4 regions of the Streptomyces sp. NRRL S-920 genome follow, and region 4 is predicted to be linked to each of the others. Evidence: riboswitches for the same ligand, from Rfam matches in the RefSeq annotation. Region 4 holds a riboswitch; each other region holds the start of a gene.
What was found. A riboswitch is a leader RNA that binds a small molecule or an ion and turns the genes downstream of it on or off. The one in region 4 is predicted to bind cyclic di-AMP.

Region 1 (3,532 bases), on a different contig from region 4:
CGCCTCGACCCCGGCCGAGTTCACCGCCGCCCCGCTCTTCACCGCCGCCCCGCTGATCGCGGCCCCCTTCTATTCGCTGCTCCACACCGTTCTCATGGGCATCGCGGCCTCCGTCTCCGTCCTCGTACTGCACTACGGCAACACCAACACCAGCCATGTCGAGGCCGTCACCGAGCTGGTCACCGTGGCGACCGTCGCCGCCCTCGCGATCGTCATCAACCGCGTCATCCACCGCGGATACGACCGCCTCGCCACCGCCCGCTCCATCGCCGAGGCCACCCAGCGCGCCGTCCTGCCGCAGCCGGACCCCCGCATCGGCGGGCTCGACATCGCGGCGCGGTACGAGGCCGCGCAGGCCGACGCGTTCATCGGCGGTGATCTGTACGCCGTACAGGACACCCCGCACGGCGTACGGCTCGTCGTCGGGGACGTACGGGGGAAGGGCATGGGCGCGGTGGCGGCCGTCGCCGTCGTCATCGGGGCGTTCCGGGAGGCCGCCGAGCAGGAGGCCACGTTGGAGGCCGTGGCGGAGCGCCTGGAGCGGGCGCTCGCGCGGGAAGGCATGCGGCGGGACGGGCTCGACGCCTTCGAGGGGTTCACCACCGCCGTCCTCGCGGAGATCCGGCACGGCGAAGGGGCCGTACGGCTGGTCAACCGAGGGCACCCGGCGCCCCTGCTGCTGCGCGGCGACGGACGGCTGTGCGTGCTCTCCGCGAGCGAGCCCGCGCTGCCGCTCGGCATGGGTGAGCTGGGGTTCTGGCCGGACCGGGCGGACGAGTCGGAGTTCCCGCCCGGCGCGATGCTGCTCTTCTACACAGACGGCCTCTCGGAGGCGCGGGACGCCGCGGGGGAGTTCTACGATCCCGCGACCCGGCTCGGCGGGCGGATCTTCCCCGGCCGCGAGGGGCCGCACGCGCTGCTCGCCGCGCTCGCGCAGGAGGTACGGCGGCACACCGGGGGCGCGGCGACGGACGACATGGCGCTGCTCGCGGTGCGGCGGCCGACGGCCGGGGACGCCGAGGTCACCGGCCGTGACTGAAGTGCACCGCTCCGCAGAACAATTGACGTCCTGTCAAGGGAATGTGAAGTTCCGGTGGCGGGTGGGCGGGGGTCCGCGTTAACGATCAACCGGAACAGCTTGGAATACGGACCCCCTGTCTATTAACGTTCGATAACGCAGCACGGTCGTCCCAGCCGTCACTAGAGGCGGCTCCGTGCGCACACGCCTAATCCCGCAAGGGAGCCGGGGAACCACCAACTTGGGGTGAATCGGGCATCTGTGCATCCGTGCCAGCTGTTCGTAGGAGACCTTCCTGCTCCGAACCCGTCAGCTAACCCGGTAGGCGAGAAGGAAGGAAAGGAGTGCGCCCCAGTGGCGTCCAACCGGCCTGCCCCCCAAGCCGTGTACATACCGAACGACGACGATTTCGGTGGGTACGACCAGGAGACCTGGGAGGAATGGAATCCCACTGAGGAGTCCGTCCGTCCCGTCCGCGGCAGGCACCGTGTGCACAAGAAGGGCGGCGGCGGGCTCGCCCGCAGCTCCACCGTGCTGGGCGTCGGCGTCATCGCCGCCGTCGGCGCGGGCGGCATCGCCACCGCGCAGGACGGCAAGCCCCCGGTCTCCATATCGATGCCCGACCTGGGCGCCGTCACCGACTCGCTGCCGGAGGCCAAGTCCCTTCCGGGCGTGGGCTCCCTGATATCCGACGACGCGCCGGACGCCGCGGGCTCCGATGCCGTCCCCGCCGGCGCTCCGCTCACGACCGCCGGTATGACCACCGCCGACGCGGGGCAGGGCACCTCCGACGCGGGCGAGGCCCTGCGCGCCCGCATCATGCAGCAGGCCGAGAGCCAGCAGAACCAGGCGGACGACGCGGTGCGGACCGCTGCCGAGGAGGCCGCCGCCAAGAAGGCCGCCGAGGAGGCCGCCGCCCAGCAGAAGGAAGCCAAGCGCGAGGCCGACGCCAAGGCCGATGCCAAGGCTGCCGCGAAGAAGAAGAAGGAGGAGGAGGCCCGCAAGGCCAAGGCCCTGGCCGAGCGTCGCGCCAAGCTCGCGAGAAGCTACGCCATCCCCACCTCCTCGTACACCCTGACCTCGCACTTCGGTGACTCGGGCTCGATGTGGTCCTCCGGTCAGCACACCGGTCTCGACTTCGCTGCGCCGACGGGTACCCCGCTCAAGGCCGTGCACACCGGCACCGTCAAGGAAGCCGGCTGGGCGGGCGCGTACGGCTACCGCACGGTCCTGGAGCTGTCGGACGGCACCGAGGTCTGGTACTGCCACCAGTCCTCCCTCAACGTGAGCGTCGGGCAGAAGGTCAGCACGGGCGACGTCATCGGCCGCGTCGGCGCGACCGGCAATGTCACCGGGCCCCACCTCCACCTGGAAGTCCGCACCTCCGGCGGCGCCGCCATCGACCCGCTGGCCTGGCTGCGGAGCAAGGGCCTCAACCCCTGAGCGGTCCCGTAGGGCGGACTTGACGTTCCCTTGGGGGAGTTCCCGGAATTCGTTTTCCGGCAAGGACGTTGAGGAATGCATGACTCCTCTTCGTACCCTCGGCGGATCCGACCTCGAAGTCTTCCCGCTCGCCCTCGGCGGCAACGTCTTCGGCTGGACCGCCGACCGGACCGCGTCCTTCGCCGTCCTCGACGCCTACACCGCGGCGGGCGGCAACTTCATCGACACCGCCGACGCCTACTCGCACTGGGTGGAGGGCAACAAGGGCGGCGAGTCCGAGACCGTCATCGGCGAGTGGCTGGCCGAGCGCGGCAACCGCTCCGACGTCGTCATCGCGACGAAGGTGGGCGCCCACCCCGAGTACAAGGGGCTCGCCGCCGACACCGTCAAGAGGGCCGCCGACGCGTCACTGCGCCGCCTGGGCACCGACTACATCGACCTCTACTACACCCACTACGACGACCCGTCGGTCCCGGTGGAGGAGGTCATCGGGGTGCTCGACGAGCTGGTCGAGGCCGGCAAGGTGCGCGCCATCGCCGCCTCCAACATCAGCCCCGAGCGGCTCCAGGAGTCCCTCGACTTCTCCGACCGCGAGGGCCTCGCGCGCTATGTCGCGCTCCAGCCGCACTACAACCTCGTCTCCCGCGACACCTACGAGGGCCCGCTCCAGGCGGTCGCCTCCCGCTCCGGCCTCGCGGCCGTCCCCTACTTCGCGCTCGCGTCCGGCTTCCTCACCGGCAAGTACCGCCCCGGCGCACGGGTGGAGAGCGCGCGCAGCGGCCGGGTCGAGGAGTACGTGGGCAGCGAGCGGGGCGACCGAGTCCTCGCCGCGCTCGACACGATCGCGGCGGAGCGCGGCGTCCAGGTCGCGACCGTGGCGCTCGCCTGGCTGGCGGCACAGCCCACCGTCGCGGCACCGATCGCCTCCGCACGCACGGTCGAGCAGCTGCCGGCCCTGCTGGCGGTGGCGGACGTGGAACTGACGGAGACGGAGACCGCGGCGCTCACGGCGGCTTCGGCCTAGCGGCGGCTACGAGCGGTAGGGGTTGTACGGGGCTTGGACGTACGGGG
Region 2 (3,532 bases), on a different contig from region 4:
CCCGCCGTTGAGGATGTTCATCATCGGGACGGGCAGCAGGTGCGCGTTCGGGCCGCCGAGGTAGCGGAAGAGCGGCAGGTCGCTGGCCTCGGAGGCGGCGTGCGCGACGGCGAGGGAGACGCCGAGGATGGCGTTGGCGCCGAGCGAGGCCTTGTTGTCCGTGGCGTCCAGGTCGAACATCGCCTGGTCGATGAGGCGCTGCTCGGTGGCGTCGTAGCCGACCAGCTCCGGGCCGATCTGCTCGATGACGGCGAGGACGGCCTTCTCGACACCCTTGCCCTGGTAACGGTTGGGGTCACCGTCGCGGAGTTCGATGGCCTCGAAGGCACCGGTGGAGGCACCGGACGGAACGGCGGCACGACCGGTGCTGCCGTCGTCGAGGCCGACCTCGACCTCGACCGTGGGGTTGCCTCGGGAGTCCAGGATTTCCCGGGCTACGACGACGTCGATGGACGGCACGAGCATCTCCTTCTGGGAGTGTGACGCGTAAACACGATTACGCGGGGCCGCTTCGGCCCTGCGTCTCCCGAGCCTAACCGGCCCGGAGGCTTCGGCCAGCCGACCGCCCGTCCCGTGGGACGGACAACGGCCCAAATACTGGGGAAACGGGACGGAAGCCCGTGTTTCTACTCACCGGTAGCGAGGTCTGTTCGCAGTCGGCGGAGCGTTGGCGGACATGGCCCCGCCCCGGTGCGTACGGGGGATACGCGCACCGGGGCGGGGAGCCCGTGGGGACGGGGAAGCGGCCGTGCGTCCGCCGAGGCACGGCCGCGGACGGGTCAGCTCAGGTGGAGCTGCTGGCCCGGGAAGATGAAGTCGGCGTCGTCGATGATGTCGCCGTTGAGCTTGTAGACCTTCTGCCAGCCGCCCTTGACGTCGTGCGCCTCGGCGATCTTGGACAGCGTGTCGCCGGTCTTGACCTTGTACTCGCCGTCACCCTTCTCGACCTTCTTGCCGGTCGGGGTCTCGACGGTCTTCTTCGACTCGGTCTGCGGCGCGGGCTGCGGCTTCGGGGCGGCCTGCTTCGGCGCGGCCTGCTGCTGCGGGGCGGCCTGCTGCTGCGTCTGCTGCGGCTGCGGCTTGCTCTGCTGCTGCGGGGCCTGCTCCTGCGAGCCGCCGCCGCTGCTGGGCGAGGCGCCCGAGAGGCCGACGCCGCAGGACGGCCAGGCACCCTTGCCCTGTCCGGCGAGGACCTTCTCGGCGATCTCGATCTGCTGGGCCTTGGAGGCCTTGTCGGCGGTGGGCGCGTACTTCGTACCGCCGTAGGCGGCCCAGGTGGACGGCGAGAACTGGAGACCGCCCTGGTAGCCGTTGCCGGTGTTGATCGACCAGTTGCCGCCGGACTCGCACTGGGCGACGGCGTCCCACTCCTGGGGGGTGGCGGCGGAGGCGGAGCCCGCGGCCATCAGCGGGGCGGCCACGGCGGCACCGGTGACACCGGCGAGCGTGACGACACGGGTGGCCTTGGACGGACGGCGGTGCTTGCCCTTGCTGGAAAACAGCATGAGTTGATCCCCTCACCGACGCCTGCGAGGTGAGCTGTCGGGTTCGGGCCAGTGAAGTTGCCCGGTCGCACTCTCCCGAGTGCGACTTCACCCCTAGCCGGTCCCGTACGTCCCGCTCCCTCTCGGAAGCCGACGTGCGGACCCGGCGCTTACCTTGGGTCCCCCGCTCCTGCCTACGGCGCTATAAGCGACGACTGTTCCCGTCCGGCCGTTGGCAGGATTCGGCGTACCGACCGGCGGGGCCCACCAATGGCGAGCGGTGACGACCGTAGTCACGCGATCGCCGGAATTTCAAAGACGATCAGGGCTTCTGAGACCCATCTCTCACTCGCACCAATGCGGACATTCAGCGCGAAGTACCCCCTGGACGGTTCGTCAACTACCCCTACTTTTCGCCCAAATCGAGGCTCTGACCGGGGAGGATGAGGTCCGGGTCGTCGCCGACGGTCTTCTTGTTCTCGGCATAGAGGCCGTGCCAACCGCCCTTGACGTCCAGGTCGTCGGCGATGGCCGAGAGGTTGTCCCCGGAGCGGACCGTGTACGTCCCGTCGGCGACCTTCTCCGTACGTTCGGCGCCGCGCGAGGCGTGCCGTCCCGGACGGTCGCCGCCGCTGCCGCTCTCGCTGCCCGCGGCGGGGCCCTCGGTCGCGCGGTCGCCACGGTGGCGCCCGGGGGCGGAGTCGCCGGAAGGGGCGGCCGGGTCACCGGAGTCGGAGCCCGAGTCGTCCGAGGCGCCCGAGCCGTCGGAGGAAGTGCCGTCCTTGCGGCCGGACTTGCCGGAGTCGTCCGCCTTGCCCTTGCCGTCCTTGTCGTCCTTCTCGCCCGACTCGTCGTGATTCTTGTCTCGTGAGGCGCCGTCGGAGCCGGGGGTGGCGCTCGCGTCGTCGGCGGAGCCCGGGGTGTCTGACGTGTCGTCGGACGGCTCGCCGGAGTCGGAGGACTTGTCGTCGTCCGCCGAGCCGCCCTCCTCGCCCTTCCTCTTGTCCGCCTTCTTGTCCGTCCCCCTGTCCGGGGACTTTCCGGAATCGGTCGAGTCGGTGGACTCCGGCGGGACCGGGTCGCCCGGGTCCACGTCGGCCTCGGCGCCGCCGTCGGTGAGTCCGGCGATCGGGGCGCAACTCGGCCAGGCCTTGGGGCCTTGGGCGTCGAGGACCTTCTCGGCCACGGCGATCTGCTGGGACTTGGAGGCCTGGTCCGCGCTCGGCGCGTAGTCGAGGCCGCCGTACTGCTCCCACGTCTCCTGGGAGAGCTGGAGTCCTCCGTAGTAACCGTTCCCCGGGTTGGCGCTCCACGCGCCGCCGCTCTCGCACTGGGCGAGCTTGTCCCACGTCACCGTCTCGGCGGCGCTCGCGCCGGTGGCTCCGAGGAGTGGGATGGCGATGGCGGATCCGGTGACTCCCGCCGCGACGATCAGGGCCGGGGCCTGGCGGGGGCGTCGGTGACGACCATTGCCGGAGAGCATGCGGTTGCCTTTCACGAGACTATTGCGGCGACTTGGGCACCGGGTGCCCGAGTCGACGTGAAGGTAGCCGCAGTCGAACGCTTGTCACAAGTCGATGCAGCGGAGATCACGTGCACATCACATTTATGACGGCCCGTCAGCTATGGCTCGCTCGGCGGTCGGTTCTGTGCGGTTGTGAACTCCACCGGCAGGGTGCGCAGTCCGCGCATGATCAGCCCGCCGCGCCACCGCAAATCGGCGGGATCCGAGGCGAGTCGCAGATCGGGAAGGCGCCGTAGGAGGGTGGCGAGGGCGGCCTGGGCCTCCAGGCGGGCGAGCGGGGCGCCGAGGCAGTAGTGGATGCCGTGCCCGTATCCGAGGTGCTGGTTGTCGGTGCGGGAGAGGTCCAGGGTGTCGGGCCGCTCGAAGCGTTCGGGGTCGCGGTCGGCGGCGGCGAGCACGACGAGTACGGGGTCGCCGGCCGCGATGCGCTGCCCGCCGACGGTCAGCGCCTCGGTGGCGAACCGCCAGGTGGCCAGCTCCACGGGCCCGTCGAAGCGGAGCAGTTCCTCCACGCCCGTCTCCA
Region 3 (3,532 bases), on a different contig from region 4:
CCCTCAACTGGCGGGCGATCGAGGGGGTCTCGTCCGTCGAGCGGTCGTCGCAGATGATCACTTCGAGATTGCGCAGCGACTGGTTGAGCACTGACGCCACGGCACGGGGCAGGCTTTTGCGGGTCGTTGTAGACAATGACGACGACAGTTACATCGGGGGTACGCGACGTCGTCTCCGCCCCGTCGTCGTGCTCTCTGCCGTGGCGCCCACGGTGGCTATCAGACACACGCATTTCCTCTCCCACACATGCCCATCTCCCGTGGTCCTGGAATGCCCGTCACCCGACCACTTCGTAAAGGACTTGCCCTGTCGGCCCGGTGGCGGTTTTCCGCAGGGCCTGATCGCCCTCGGGCCGTCCGCCCTCGCCCCTCGTCTGGATAATCCACTTGGCGTGATAGCGGAGCAGCGCGTCGACGCGGTCCTCGCGATCGGCGCCGGGAGCGAAGTAGCGCTCGACCGTCTTCCTGCGCTGCCGTTCCTCGGGCAGAAAGAAGTCCGGGTATCCGGTGGCCACGGTGTATGGCCCGTACGCGGGCACCATGCGCGAAGCGAAATAGTTCTGCGCTCGATCGCTTCGGGCAGCGCGTCCGCACGAACGACATACCCGAGTGCTCCCGTTTGCGTCCAGGCCCCGAAAAGCAGCACTGTCCAGGTCACCCCGGCGCAGCTGACGCGCGCGAATCGAGGGCCGTTCTCGACCACCAGTGCCCGCTCGCGGCCCCTGCCGCAACCACCATCGCGCCGAGAGCGAAGAAGACGACGAGCGGATCCCGCCGGTCCCGGTGAGTCCGCAGAGGGCCCCACAGGAGCAGCAGACACAGAAGGGCCAGCGCGGGCGCCGAGCGATGCCTGGTGAACGTGCGCGTGAACTGCCAGACGCCTGTGCCGAGCAGGGTGAGCGAGGCCAGTGCCGCGACGCGGAGCAGGGTGAACGGTCCGAGCCCCGTCAGCTTGGCCGACGCGCCGAGGAGCACCGTCCAGGGCGAGGAGTACTGGCTGGGGGTGCTGGCGTCGACCATCGGGTTGCCCGGGGCGAGCGGGTCGTGGCGCAGCCGTTCGACGGTCGCCGCGTGCCTCCGCGGTGGCGGACACGGCGGGGGGTTCGTGCGGGCTGGTCGTATCCAAGGGGCAGCCAACTCGATTGTGCCTGGCGGGGGCTGGGGGCAAGGAGCGGAAAGGCTCTCCTCCTCGGACGAAGCGGGGGCGCTCCGAGCACCCCTACAACGATCAGGGCCTGGTGGGGTCACAGGTCCCCTTGGAGTGGCATGCCCACGGAGACAGGGGGTGCGATATGTCCTTCTTTGCAGCGGAAATCACGATAGCCCCGAATTCCCCCCTCCCCATTCAGTGAAATGGGTCACGCCGACAGCCGTGATCATTAGGGCCACCGCGCGCATTTCCGTTCCCCGCAAAGCGAGTTGGCTTTGTTGATCAGAAAGAGCGAGGAGTTCTGACTCCCCAGGACGACTCTCCGTATTCGCCTGTGTGAATTCCCGCCTTGTTCCGTCCCGCCTTTCTCGCTTAATGTCACCGTCAATCCGGGCGGAACGCCGAATCCTGCCGCTGCCCGGAAACCCTTCCACTCACTCACCCACGGCAGGAGCGGGGGACCCAGGTAAGCCGCCGATCCGGTTTCCGGAACGGCTCGGGGTGAAGGCGCGTTCAAATGCGCCGGGACAGCTCCCGTCCAAACCCGACAGCTCACCTCGCAGGCGACGGAGAGGAACTTTTTCATGCCCGCAAAGGGAAAGCACCGCCGTCCGAAGTCCAGATCGCTCAACCGCGGTATCGCCGCCGCGGGAACGGGTGGAGCCGTCCTCGTCCTGCCGGTGCTGGGCGCGACGAGCGCCGGCGCGGCCCCTAAGCCGGCCGCGGACGCGAGCACGTACGTCGTCGTCGCGGGCGACTCCCTCTCCAAGATCGCCCGGGAGCACTCCGTGAGCGGTGGCTGGAAGAAGCTGTACGAGGACAATCGCGGCGTCCTCGGCGGCGACCCGAAGCTGATCCACCCCGGCCTCAAGCTCACGCTCGGCGCGAAGGGCGCGGCGGAGCCCGCGAAGAAGACGGACGCCTCCCCCGCGTCCGCCGAGCGGGCGGACCGCTCCGAGCGTGCGGCCGTGCCTGCCGCCGCCCCGGCGAAGAAGACCTACGCCAACAACCTCGACGGCTGGATCAGGGAGTCGCTCGACATCATGGCCCAGCACGGCATACCCGGTTCCTACGAGGGCATCCACCGCAACGTCATGCGCGAGTCCTCCGGCAACCCGCTGGCCATCAACAACTGGGACTCCAACGCGGTCGCCGGCACCCCGTCCAAGGGGCTCCTCCAGGTCATCGCCCCCACGTTCGCCGCGTACCACGTCCCGGGCACGTCGCTGGACAGCTACGACCCCGTCGCCAACATCACGGCCGCCTGCAACTACGCGGCCGACCGCTACGGCTCGATCGACAATGTGAACGGTCCGTACTAGGCCTCGGCGCCAGGCCTCGGCGGCTCACAGGTTGCCGCGTCGGTCCTGCTCCCGTTCGATGGCGTGGAAGAGGGCGGCGAAGTTGCCGACCCCGAAGCCTTCCGAGCCGTGCCGCTCGATCAGCTCGAAGAAGCCGGTCGGCCGGTCCTGCACGGGCTTGGTGAGGATTTGCAGGAGGTGGCCGTTCTCGTCCTGGTCGACCAGGACCCCGCGGTCACGCAGCTCGCTGATCGGCGAGCTGATCGGGCCCATGCGGGCGAGCAGGCCCGGGTCCTCGTAGTACGCGGCCGGGGCCGGCAGGAACTGAACTCCGGCCGCGCGCATGCCGTCCACGGCGCGCAGGATGTCGCCGGTCGCGAGTGCCACGTGCTGTACCCCCGGGCCGCCGTGGAAGCGCAGGAACTCCTCGACCTGGCTGGCGCGCTCCGACGGCGCGGGTTCGACGACGGGGAACCTGACCCGGCGCGACCTGTCGGCGACCACCTTCGAACGCAGCGCCGAGTACCGCGTGGAGATCTCCCCGTCGATGAACTCCGCCAGCAGTTCGCCGCCGAGGACACGCTGGTAGAAGTCGACCCATTCGTCCATCCGGCCCGCTTCGACGGCGGCGACGCAGTGGTCGATCGCCGTGAAATACGGTACGGGGGGCGGTTGGGGAAACGTGTGCGGGCACGGTTGGTAGCCGGGGAGATAGGCGGCGCGGTACGCCGACCGGTCGACGAAGGTGTGCCGGACCGGGCCGTAGGCCGCGAAGCTCGCCAGCCGGACCGCACCGTCCGCGTCTCGCAGTTCGTGCGGCTCATCGAGGCCGCTCGCCCCGGCGGCGACCGCGTGCCGGAAGGCGGCCTCGACGTTCGAGACCCGGATCCCTACGTCGAACACCGAGTCGCCGTGTTCGGCGACGTGCTCGCCGAGCGCGGTGCGCGACCGCGTCGGACCTGTGACCACGAACCGTGTGGCGCCGGCGCGCAGGACGTACGAGCACTCGTCGCGGCTCCCGGTTTCCGGGCCGCGGTAGGCGACCGGCGTCATCCCGAACGCGGTCACCAGGAAGTGTGCG
Region 4 (3,532 bases):
TCGGTGCGGCGCTGGGCGGCGCGGGCCGCGGCGAGGGGTTCGAGCAGGGTGCGCAGCTCCAGGAGGTCGGCGGCCTCCTGCTCCGTGGGCTCGGCGACGCAGGCGCCCGCGTGCCGCCGCGTGACGACGAAGCCCTCGGCCTCCAGGGTGCGCAGGGCCTCGCGCACAGGGACGCGCGAGACGCCGTACCGGCGCGCGAGAAGCTCCTCGGCGAGCCGACCGCCCCTTTCGTAGACACCGGAGACAATGTCGTCCCGGATGGCCGTGCATACCGAGTGCGCGGGAATGCGCATGACCGGACCTCCGCCTTAATCCCCGCGAAACGCGGTCGACCGACGCTCGTTCAGCGACTCTATTGCAGGGCATCGGATTTTCCGATGGCGGGTCGGAATCCATGGATATCTTTTGGCCAAAGGCGAACGGGCCGGGAAACGGTCGGTCCGGAAACGACGAAGGCCCCGGCTCGGGAGAGCCGGGGCCTTCGGTGAAGTGCGGGGCGGTCAGACGTTGACGCCGTGCGAGCGGAGGTACGCCACGGGGTCGATGTCCGAGCCGTACTCGGCGCCGGTGCGGGCCTCGAAGTGGAGGTGCGGGCCACTGGAGTTGCCGGTGGAGCCCGAGAGGCCTATCTGCTGGCCCGGGGTGACCGTCTGGCCGACGGTGACGCTGAGGGACGACATGTGGCCGTACTGGGTGTACGTACCGTCGTTCATCTTGATCACGACGTTGTTGCCGTAGGCGCCGCCCCAGCCCGCCTCGACGACGGTGCCGCCGCCGACGGCGTGGACCGTGGTGCCGGACGCGGCGTGGAAGTCGACGCCCGTGTGGCTGCCGGAGGACCACATGGCGCCACCGGTCTGGTAGCCCGTGGAGACGTACGAGCCGGCGATCGGGGAGACGTAGGTGTTCAGGCGCTTGCGCTCGGCCTCGCGGGCGGCGCGCTCCTTGGCCTCGCGCTCCTTCTTGGCCTTCACCTTGGCCTCGGCCTCGGCCTTGCGCTTGTCCTCCGCGGCCTTCTTCTTGGCGGCCGCTTCGGCCAGCTTGGCGGCGGCCGCGTCGTCGGCGGCCTGCCGCTGGGCGGCGGCCTGCGCGTCGATCGTCTCGGCGAGTGAACCGCCGACGGATATCGCCTGGGTGAGCCCGGTGTGCTCGACGGCCGCGTCGTCGGCGGCGGCGAGCGCGGGAGCGGCCATGCCTCCGATGACGCCGGTGGTGGTGAGCGCGGCGACGCCCGCGACGTTCGCAGTGGTGCGGGTGAGGCGGCTGGGACGACGGTGCTTCCCGGTGGCACGGGTGAACGCCATGAAGCGGCTGATCCTTTCCTTCCTTCTCGCCTACCGGGTTAGCTGACGGGTTCGGAGCAGGAAGGTCTCCTACGAGTCCCTCGCCTGACGGCAAGGTGCCCGATTCACCCCAGGGGACATGTGGGTCCCCGGCTCCCCTGGCTCGCGCCGTACGGGGACTCGGCGATGACTGTCCGGTGCCGCGGGTGCGACGTACTGCGTGACGAACAGACGGACTGACGCTAAACGTGCCCTCTGTCAATCGACAAACAGAACGCGACTTTTGTAGCGCACGCCACACGGCAGACAGGCAACCTCCATATGAATTCGGACATATGAGAACCCCGGCGGCCGAAAAGGTCGCCGGGGTCCCGATATGTCCTGCCTGTCACTCAGCCCGTGACCACACTCACTTCGCCGATGCCGAGCGCCTTGACGGGCTCCTCGATCCGTGCGGCGTCCCCGACGAGGACCGTCACCAAGTGGTCCTCCGGGAAGGCGCTCACGACGGCCGCGGTGGCCTCCACGGTGCCGGTCGCCGCCAACTGCCGGTAGAGCTGCGCCTGGAAGTCGTCCGGGAGGTTCTGCTCGACCTGGTCGGCCAGCGTGGCGGCCACGGAGGCGGCCATCTCGAACTTGAGCGGGGCCACACCCACCAGGTTCTGCACCGCCACGTCGCGCTCGGCGTCGGTCAGGCCCTCCGCGGCGAGCGTGCGCAGGACCTTCCAGAGGTCGTCGAGCGCGGGCCCCGTGGACTCCGTGTCCACCGATCCGCTGATGGCGAGCATCGCGGCGCCCGTGCCGTCCGGGGCGGAGCGCAGGACCTGGCTGAACGCCCGTACGCCGTAGGTGTATCCCTTCTCCTCGCGCAGGACGCGGTCCAGACGGGAGGTGAGGGTGCCGCCCAGGCAGTACGTGCCGAGGACCTGGGCGGGCCAGACCCTGTCGTGCCGGTCCGGCCCGATGCGGCCGATGAGGAGCTGCGTCTGGACGGCTCCGGGGCGGTCCACGATGACGACGCGGCCCGTGTCGTCGGCGGTGATCGGCGGCATCGGGCGGGCCTCGGCGGTGCCACCCGTCCAGGTGCCCACGGTGTCCGCGAGGACGGCGTCCGGGTCGGTGCCCGCGAGGTCGCCGACGACCACCAGGGTGGCCGTGGCGGGGCGGACGTGCTTCTCGTAGAAGGCGCGCACCGCGGCCGAGTCGATGGCCGCGACCGTCTCCTCGCTGCCCTGGCGGGGGCGGGACATGCGCGAGGTCGCCGGGAACAGCTGCCTGGACAGCTCCTTGGCGGCGCGGCGCGCGGGGTTGGCGGCCTCGTGCGGGATCTCGTCCAGGCGGTTGCGTACGAGGCGCTCGATCTCGCTGTCCGCGAAGGCGGGGGCGCGCAGGGCGTCGGAGAGCAGGCCGAGCGCCTTCGGGAGGCGGGAGACCGGGACTTCGAGGGAGACCCGGACGCCGGGGTGGTCGGCGTGCGCGTCCATCGTGGCGCCGCAGCGGTCCAGCTCGGCGGCGAACTCCTCCGCGGAGTGCTTGTCGGTGCCTTCGTTGAAGGCCCTCGCCATGATGGTGGCGACGCCGTCGAGGCCCTCCGGCTCGGCGTCCAAAGGCGCCTCGAGGTTGACCTCGACGGCGACGACCTGCTGGCCGGGGCGGTCGCAGCGCAGCACCGTGAGGCCGTTGGCCAGGGTGGAGCGCTCGGGGGCGGGGAAGGCCCACGGCTTGGCCTGGCCGGCCTGGGGCTGCGGGTGGAACTGCATCGTCGCGGCCTCGCTCACTTCGCCGCCTCCTCTTCCTCGTCGGTCTCGTCGGCGCCGTCGGTGGCCGTCACGGGCTCGTACACGAGGACCGCGCGGTTGTCGGGACGCAGGCGGGCCTTGGCGACCTCCTGGACCTCCTCCGCGGTGACGTCCAGGACGCGCTGGACGGCGGTGAGGGCGAGCTGCGGGTCGCCGAACAGGACCGCGTACCGGCAGAGTTCGTCCGCGCGGCCCGCGACCGTGCCGAGCCGGTCGAGCCACTCGCGCTCCAGCTGCGCCTGGGCGCGTTCCATCTCCTCCGGAGTGGGGCCCTCCGCGGCGAACCGGGCGAGTTCCTCGTCGACGGCGGCCTCGATGACCGGGACCTCGACATCGCCGGAGGTCTTCACGTCCAGCCAGCCGAGCGAGGGGGCGCCCGCGAGACGGAGCAGACCGAAACCGGCCGCGACGGCGGTACGGTCGCGGCGCACGAGCCGGTTGTAGAGCCGG

Region 1: linked by a shared signal. The riboswitch ahead of IG54_RS0127790 (M23 family metallopeptidase) and the one ahead of IG54_RS0107160 (M23 family metallopeptidase) in region 4 are both predicted to bind cyclic di-AMP.
Region 2: linked by a shared signal. The riboswitch ahead of IG54_RS43900 (transglycosylase family protein) and the one ahead of IG54_RS0107160 (M23 family metallopeptidase) in region 4 are both predicted to bind cyclic di-AMP.
Region 3: linked by a shared signal. The riboswitch ahead of IG54_RS0100370 (transglycosylase SLT domain-containing protein) and the one ahead of IG54_RS0107160 (M23 family metallopeptidase) in region 4 are both predicted to bind cyclic di-AMP.

Annotation. Positions count from the first base shown of each region.
Region 1 covers NZ_JODF01000048.1:20,563-24,094, reverse strand. The annotation lists gene IG54_RS0127795 (PP2C family protein-serine/threonine phosphatase) at 1-1,039, shown strand, start outside; cyclic di-AMP (ydaO/yuaA leader) riboswitch at 1,214-1,361, shown strand; gene IG54_RS0127790 (M23 family metallopeptidase) at 1,373-2,461, shown strand; gene IG54_RS0127785 (aldo/keto reductase) at 2,541-3,485, shown strand; gene IG54_RS0127780 (PrsW family intramembrane metalloprotease) at 3,492-3,532, opposite strand, start outside.
Region 2 covers NZ_JODF01000064.1:971-4,502, reverse strand. The annotation lists gene eno (phosphopyruvate hydratase) at 1-459, opposite strand, end outside; partial or broken gene IG54_RS43905 (LysM peptidoglycan-binding domain-containing protein) at 780-983, opposite strand; partial or broken gene IG54_RS43900 (transglycosylase family protein) at 1,103-1,505, opposite strand; cyclic di-AMP (ydaO/yuaA leader) riboswitch at 1,510-1,696, opposite strand; gene IG54_RS0131300 (transglycosylase family protein) at 1,891-2,982, opposite strand; gene IG54_RS0131295 (cytochrome P450 family protein) at 3,108-3,532, opposite strand, start outside.
Region 3 covers NZ_JODF01000001.1:97,475-101,006, reverse strand. The annotation lists partial or broken gene IG54_RS42410 (glycosyltransferase family 2 protein) at 1-233, opposite strand, end outside; gene IG54_RS0100380 (hypothetical protein) at 279-542, opposite strand; gene IG54_RS0100375 (hypothetical protein) at 655-1,020, opposite strand; cyclic di-AMP (ydaO/yuaA leader) riboswitch at 1,576-1,731, shown strand; gene IG54_RS0100370 (transglycosylase SLT domain-containing protein) at 1,735-2,472, shown strand; gene hppD (4-hydroxyphenylpyruvate dioxygenase) at 2,497-3,532, opposite strand, start outside.
Region 4 covers NZ_JODF01000006.1:121,899-125,430, reverse strand. The annotation lists gene IG54_RS0107165 (GntR family transcriptional regulator) at 1-293, opposite strand, end outside; gene IG54_RS0107160 (M23 family metallopeptidase) at 501-1,304, opposite strand; cyclic di-AMP (ydaO/yuaA leader) riboswitch at 1,317-1,479, opposite strand; gene IG54_RS0107155 (M16 family metallopeptidase) at 1,676-3,061, opposite strand; gene IG54_RS0107150 (M16 family metallopeptidase) at 3,058-3,532, opposite strand, start outside.